Regions from separate parts of the Brevibacillus sp. NRS-1366 genome, predicted to be linked through region 2. Evidence: predicted binding sites of a transcription regulator. Region 2 holds the regulator's gene; each other region holds the start of a gene.
What was found. The regulator LexA, encoded in region 2, represses DNA repair genes until DNA is damaged. The targets are predictions, from matches to a motif close to CGAACATATGTTCG.
Positions count from the first base shown of each region.

Region 1: ACIFQN_RS26745 (ImmA/IrrE family metallo-endopeptidase) is a predicted target of LexA. The motif match lies at 819-832, and genes of this name have one in related genera.
Region 3: ACIFQN_RS13765 (carbohydrate kinase) is a predicted target of LexA. The motif match lies at 1,032-1,045, and genes of this name have one in related genera.

Region 1 covers NZ_JBITPN010000041.1:79,597-81,798, reverse strand. The annotation lists gene ACIFQN_RS26750 (hypothetical protein) at 1-173, opposite strand, end outside; gene ACIFQN_RS26745 (ImmA/IrrE family metallo-endopeptidase) at 170-799, opposite strand; gene ACIFQN_RS26740 (helix-turn-helix domain-containing protein) at 1,099-1,479, opposite strand; gene ACIFQN_RS26735 (helix-turn-helix transcriptional regulator) at 1,625-1,873, shown strand; gene ACIFQN_RS26730 (hypothetical protein) at 1,890-2,063, shown strand; gene ACIFQN_RS26725 (helix-turn-helix domain-containing protein) at 2,192-2,202, shown strand, end outside.
Region 2 covers NZ_JBITPN010000022.1:324,453-326,654, forward strand. The annotation lists gene crcB (fluoride efflux transporter CrcB) at 1-78, opposite strand, end outside; gene ACIFQN_RS18255 (DUF896 domain-containing protein) at 166-363, opposite strand; gene yneA (cell division suppressor protein YneA) at 438-776, opposite strand; gene lexA (transcriptional repressor LexA) at 935-1,558, shown strand; gene ACIFQN_RS18270 (DUF456 domain-containing protein) at 1,618-2,103, opposite strand.
Region 3 covers NZ_JBITPN010000020.1:25,431-27,632, forward strand. The annotation lists gene menC (o-succinylbenzoate synthase) at 1-931, shown strand, start outside; gene ACIFQN_RS13765 (carbohydrate kinase) at 1,090-2,190, shown strand; gene ACIFQN_RS13770 (pseudouridine-5'-phosphate glycosidase) at 2,194-2,202, shown strand, end outside.

The DNA of each region.
Region 1 (2,202 bases), on a different contig from region 2:
ATTGCCAAAGAATCTGGTAAGAAATCTTCGATTCCAATAGGCTCAAAAGGGGCAGATACAGAAACGAAAACCTTTTCCCGATCCCAGGGCAGCTCTCCCTTACGGATGCTGATCATGTACTTCTGTGGCACCAGTTTATCTTCATGATAATCATGAAATACACGAATCTTCATCGAATAATCACTCCCTGTCCTTTTTGCATTTTTCGGTCAATCGCGAGACGGAATATCTTCTTAGCATCATCGCACCAGCTGGCTGGATCTGCTTTCTTGTATCGGCTGTGCTCACGTTCGATACATTCCTGTTCCCAAGCACCCGCACTGATTCTTCGCTTTATTTGATCCCATCGTTCATGTGCAGTATCAATTGGGACTCTGAATTCGGAAGCAAGCAAGTAGGGAACATCCCTTTCGTATTCAGGCACAGGGAGGTTCATTATCATATAAGCGGGCATCATAGCGTAAATGGCGAAGTGTTCAGCTTGCTCTTCTTGGAGTTCACGGAATAGATCAGGTAAACCAGATTGATCGCCAGCATGCCCTCGAAGCAAGTGGCCAAACTCATGAAAGAATTGTTTGCGTTGTTCTTCTAGTCCTAGCGTGTTATCAATTACGATACAGCGATACTTACCTTTTTCAAAAGCTAGAGAAGGGGCGTCTTCGTAGCGAAGTTTTATACCTGTTCGTGCAGCAATCAGACTTTCTTGTATATCTTCTGGATGCCAAATTTCAATGGATTGATAAAGTGAGGTAATTTGTTTTTCGAGCTCGGTTGGTTTGTAATAGATCCATTGCAGCATATAGGCCTCCTAAAAAACGGGAATGTATGTTCGTTTTTGAGTTGAAAAGAAAAGCCCGAGTTGGGCTTACTTATTATTTTTCACATGTTACACCGTTGTGAACTCGATCTAGAGTAGATCTTTATTTAGAGAGGTGCTGATCCAGCAGCATTGGCTGCATTGTAGTGTAGTATATCGTTTCACAAGGTACAACTTGTAGTCGTAGGTATTAAATAGTAGAGGTATTTGGTTCTTTTGATAAATATTGGTATACCATATAGAAGAAAAACACGCAACATGGTGTGCTGCGTGTCTTGTTGTCAATCCTTGTTGTTTTCCTCGTCAGCCTCTTGCTCAAGAATGTCTATTAATTTGAGTGCCTGTTTACGTCTTCTTTCATCAAGCTTGTCCCACTTGTGATACAGGATACTTGTGAGTTCGTCGGTATTGTTTTTATTATCGTTATTATCGGATGGGGAAGGTTCGTTTGTCCGTCCCAAAAGATAATCGATCTGCACTCCGAAGAAGTCAGCGATTCTTTCTAAGCGTTCTCGACGAGGCAACCCTTCATCTGAGGATTCTAACCGCCTTATCGTAGATTCAGGTATATCTAAAGAGGCAGCAAGAGCTTCTTGTGTAAGGCCTTTTTTTGTTCTCAGTTCCTTTAATCGCTCTTTAAAACCCATTGATATCACGCTCATTTCTTGCTCCTATTTTACTAGTAATTGCTCATAAAATAAACGTTCAATATTTGAACAATTACATATTGACAGGCTCACTTTATGAGCGTATATTATAAGCGTAAGGTTCATTAAATGAGCGTTTAGGAAAGTGAGGTGAGTCTCGGTGAAAAAGCTTGTTCCGCGCATTAACCTAATTAGTTCCCGCAAAAACATTGGCATGACACAGGATGATTTAGCAATGGAAGCTAAATTATCTCGTGGGATGCTATCAAATATTGAACGAGGATATACCCTTCCGTCCCTACCAGTAGCATATAGAATTTCGAGAGTACTTAAAAAGTCGATGGAGTATCTTTTTTTTGAGGAAGACGCTCAAAAAATGAACATAATAAAGAAATCCAAACCGGTATGAAAGGAGATGACTGCGCTTGAAAAGCAACCTGGCTCCAAGTGATCAAGAATACACCGCTCACCTTGGCCGTTCTGATCCGCAAAACATCATGGTTTATGTAAAAGTTGTGCCACGTGAAGAAATGACCCGGAAGTTGGCTCCTATCATAGCTGATATCTACAGGAGTAATCCTGACAACGATAGGAGTTAAGTGGACTACAAGGACGATTGAGCTTCGCTATTTATAAAAATTCCCCCATCGCGAGCAACGAGGGGGAGTCTGGAAGATGAGCGTAGATTTATTGTACATCGACAATCAAATAGAAAAGAGGAGAACAGATGGGGAACAG
Region 2 (2,202 bases):
TTGATTTGCCAAGAGCGAAAGCCCGTAGCGAAAAAGCGAACCAAATGCCCCTCCGATTGCTACCGCTACCCACGCCATCCCAAACCCTCCCTCGAAATAGCTCACGCGGAACAAAAAGACACCCCAGCGTCAAGCAAGGATGTCTGTTGTATTCTTACAGTAATCTTACTGTTTTGGATTATTTTCTTCAAGGTCTTCCACATAACGGATGGAATCCAAATTCGCTTTCAGCGAAAGCTTTACTGCGTCGATGTACTTTTGACGAAGTGCTTTTTGTTCCGATTTTTCCTCTTCGGACAAACCAACCTCGCGAGATTTTTTGGACAATTCATTAATGCGTTTGATTTCTGCGTCAGATACCAAAGCTGGTTCCTCCTACTCTATAGTAATGCCGTTTCATTATACCATATCGTCGGCATCACGCAAGCTATGGAAGGTTACTCTGACACTGGAATAATGAGCGTCTGTCCAGGATAAATGAGAACGCCGTCCAGGTCATTCGCCTTTTTAATCGCTATGATGAGTTCATTCACATCCATTTTGGCTTCCTCTTTGTGGTGAACAGCAATAGACCACAAACTGTCGCCCGAGCGAACTGTCACTTCTTTTCCATGCAGTTCCATCGAATCACCAGAAGCAAACACCAGTTCGGTTAGTAAGTAAAAAAAGAGAGCAAAAGTAGCTAGAAATAAAAGTGCTTGTCCCCTAGTTATGCCGAATCGCCCGCGGTTAACTGTCTGTTCTTCAAAACGGTTATGAATGGTCATCACAGTCATGATTATTCCCTCCTGCAAACATACGTTCCTTTTGTTGTTTTCATCATAAATGAGAACATACGTTCATGTCAACAAAATAATCGAACTTATGTTTGTCGAACGCAAGCTCCCATGGTATAATATAGGAAAATATGTTCGAGAAAACTGAGGTGTCTTATATGTCGAAACTATCCAGCCGGCAACAAGCCATTATTGATTTCATTCGTAAAGAAGTTCGAGACAAGGGCTACCCACCTTCTGTTCGAGAAATCGGCGAAGCTGTGGGACTCGCATCCAGCTCTACCGTACACGGCCACTTGGCCCGTCTAGAGAAAAAAGGTCTCATCCGAAGAGACCCTACCAAACCTCGCGCTATTGAATTACTCTCGGAAGAAGATCGTTTTCAAGATAATTTTGAAGACTCCGTTGTTCGTGTGCCTGTCATTGGAAAAGTAACAGCAGGGCTGCCGATTACAGCGATTGAGGATGTGGAGGAATATTTTCCTTTGCCTGAAAACATCGTGACATCGGACAAGGTGTACATGCTTCGTATTTCCGGAAACAGTATGATTGATGCTGGTATTCTCGACGGCGACTACGTGATTGTCCGTCAGCAGCATGTTGCCAACAACGGTGACATCGTCGTCGCCATGACAGAGGAAGACGAAGCGACCGTCAAACGTTTCTTTAAAGAAAAGAACCACTTCCGTCTCCAGCCTGAAAATGCAACGATGGAGCCGATCATTTTAGACAACGTTTCCATCCTGGGTAAAGTCATTGGCGTATACAGACTGATTCACTAATAAAAAAAGGGCAGCCGAAGCTGTCCTTTTTTTGTCGCCACTATTTTTCACTTATCCAGCTAAAGGGCAATAAAGAACCAAATGATCATGGTTACTTGCAGCACGACCTTGACCACAGCGCTGCCGAGAAAACCGATCAGTGACCCAAATCCTGCTTTTACCGCTTTTTCTATCGGCTGCTTCTGGGCGAGTAATTCTACCAGCACAACAAGCACGAATGGCAGAATCAGCATGCCGAACGGTGGAAACAAGAAGATCCCCAGAAAAATACCCACGGCAGCTGCAACCGAGGACCATTTCGACCCGCCATATTTTTTCACGAAATACATATTTGTCAGCAGATCCGCCCCATACAACAAAATACTGAGTACAGCCATTCCCCACCAGAACGAAGCTGGTAAACCCGCACCTGGTTCCGCGATAACAAAGTGATAGAGCAGAAATCCGCCCCAAAGCAAGATCGTATCCGGCAATACAGGCATAAAAATACCGGCAATGCTCAACGCGAACAAAGCCACTACGATAATCCACAGAAAAATTTCCATTCTCTGCACTCCCCTCTGTTTCATATACGACTAATTACCGATTTCGTTGCACTCTCTTTTCATTCTCGCTACAATAAGTTTTTGAAGACGTAATACTTT
Region 3 (2,202 bases), on a different contig from region 2:
AAAAACAAACTGGCATATCATGGAGGATTTTTTAATACCTCTTCTTTTTCAAGAGCCTATCAGGCATCCCGATGAAGTCTCCGCACGTTTTAAGCATATCCGTGGAAATTACATGGCCAAGTCTGCATTAGAAGGCGCGATTTGGGATTTGTATGCGAAAGAACAGGGAATACCACTGGCAAAAGCATTAGGTGGAAAAAAAGAGAAGATAGAGGTAGGTATCAGCATCGGAATCCAAGAGTCTGTCGATCAGTTGCTTGGTCTGATCGAAAAATATCTTGAGCAAGGCTATAAACGTATGAAAGTGAAAATTCAGCCTGGCTGGGATGTCGAGGTAATCGCACAGGTAAGAAGACATTTTCCAGATATTCCATTAATGGCTGATGCAAACAGCGCTTATTCTTTGAAAGATATGGACCGTTTAGCTGCCCTAGATGAGTTTAACCTAATGATGATTGAGCAGCCGTTGGCTCACGATGATATTATTGATCATGCGCAGTTGCAGGCGAGATTAAAAACGCCTATTTGTTTGGATGAAAGTATTCATTCCGTAGAGGATGTCCAAAAAGCAATCCGATTGGGAAGTTGCAAAGTCATCAACATTAAAATCGGGCGTGTAGGTGGGCTAACAGAAGCGAAAAAGATCCACGATTTGTGCGAGGCGCATCAAATCCCTGTTTGGTGTGGAGGTATGCTGGAGTCAGGGGTAGGAAGAGCGCACAATGTGGCGATTACATCGTTGCCAAACTTTATTCTTCCCGGAGATACAGCGGCATCCTCTAGATACTGGAAGGAAGACATTATTGATCCAGAAGTAGTGGTAGACAATGGAATAATTACCGTTCCAAATGCGCCAGGGATCGGATATGAACCTAATCGTGAGCGAATTGAAGAAAGAGAGTTGTATAGCAAAATATATAGAGCTGAATAAAAATGGGATGAAAAGCCGATGTTCAGGTCGACTCGACCACAGATGAACTTCGGCTTTTTCATTTCTATTTTTTTATTTTGCAAAACAAATGTCTGTGTGATAAACTTTTGTTTGTAGACGAAGCTGTGAATGCTAGTTAAGAAGAAAGGAGGATGACTGTGGACAAAGAAATGCAGATTCTGCATCATATTCGGCACAATCCGTTTATCAGCCAGCAGGAGTTAGCTGACCTGATTGGCATCTCCCGATCAGCCGTAGCTGGTTATATCGCACAGCTTACCAAGCGCGGAGAGATAAAAGGACGTGCCTATATCTTGCGCGACGAAGGCTTGATCGCTTGCATTGGCGGGGCGAACCTAGACCGTAAAGCGCGCGGGAAGCAGCAAGTGCGTCTGCACTCATCCAATCCCGTTACGATCATGGAGTCGTGCGGCGGGGTGGCACGGAATATTGCTGAAAACCTGGGACGGCTCGGCTGCCATACATCGCTTTTCACCAGTATCGGTGAGGACAAGGAAGGCGAGTGGATTGTGCAGGAGACAAGAGGGCACGGGGTAGATATCTCCCAGGTGTGGCGTCTTCCCACCCAGCGAACAGGCACGTACACGGCATTGTTGGATATCGACGGAGAAATGGTTGTGTCTCTAGCCAACATGGATATTTACGATGCGCTAACGCCAGAGATGTTTGCCGAAAAGTGGTCCCACATCGCGGCAGCCAGCGCTATTTTCCTCGATACCAATGTCCCGGAAGATTGCCTGGCCTACATCATCGAACGATGCCGCGAGGAGAAGATTTCCCTCTTCGTTGACCCGGTCTCTTCTGCAAAAGCAAAAAAGCTGCCACAGCGCTTGGACGGAGTAGAAGCGATATTGCCCAATCGCGAAGAGGCGGAGCTGCTCGCTGGCATGACGATCCGTACGATCGAGGAATGTGCCGAGGCTTGCGCCAAAATCAGGGAGCGAGGCGTCAAACACGTCATCGTCACTATGGGTGAACAAGGGATTTACTATCAGTCACAGGATGTTTCCGAGCATTTGACCCCGTACCCAACAGAGGTAGTAGATGTAACCGGAGCGGGAGATGCTTTTGTCTCTGGTCTTTTGTACGGTGTGGTGAATGGAGAATCGTTCGAGAGAGCCTGCCGCCTCGGATTGGCAGCCTCAGCCCTTACATTGCAAACAGATCAATCAGTATCGCCATTGTTAAAAGCAGATCAATTGGAACTGACAGTCGAACAATACGAAAAGGAGAGATAAGAGATGAAACAA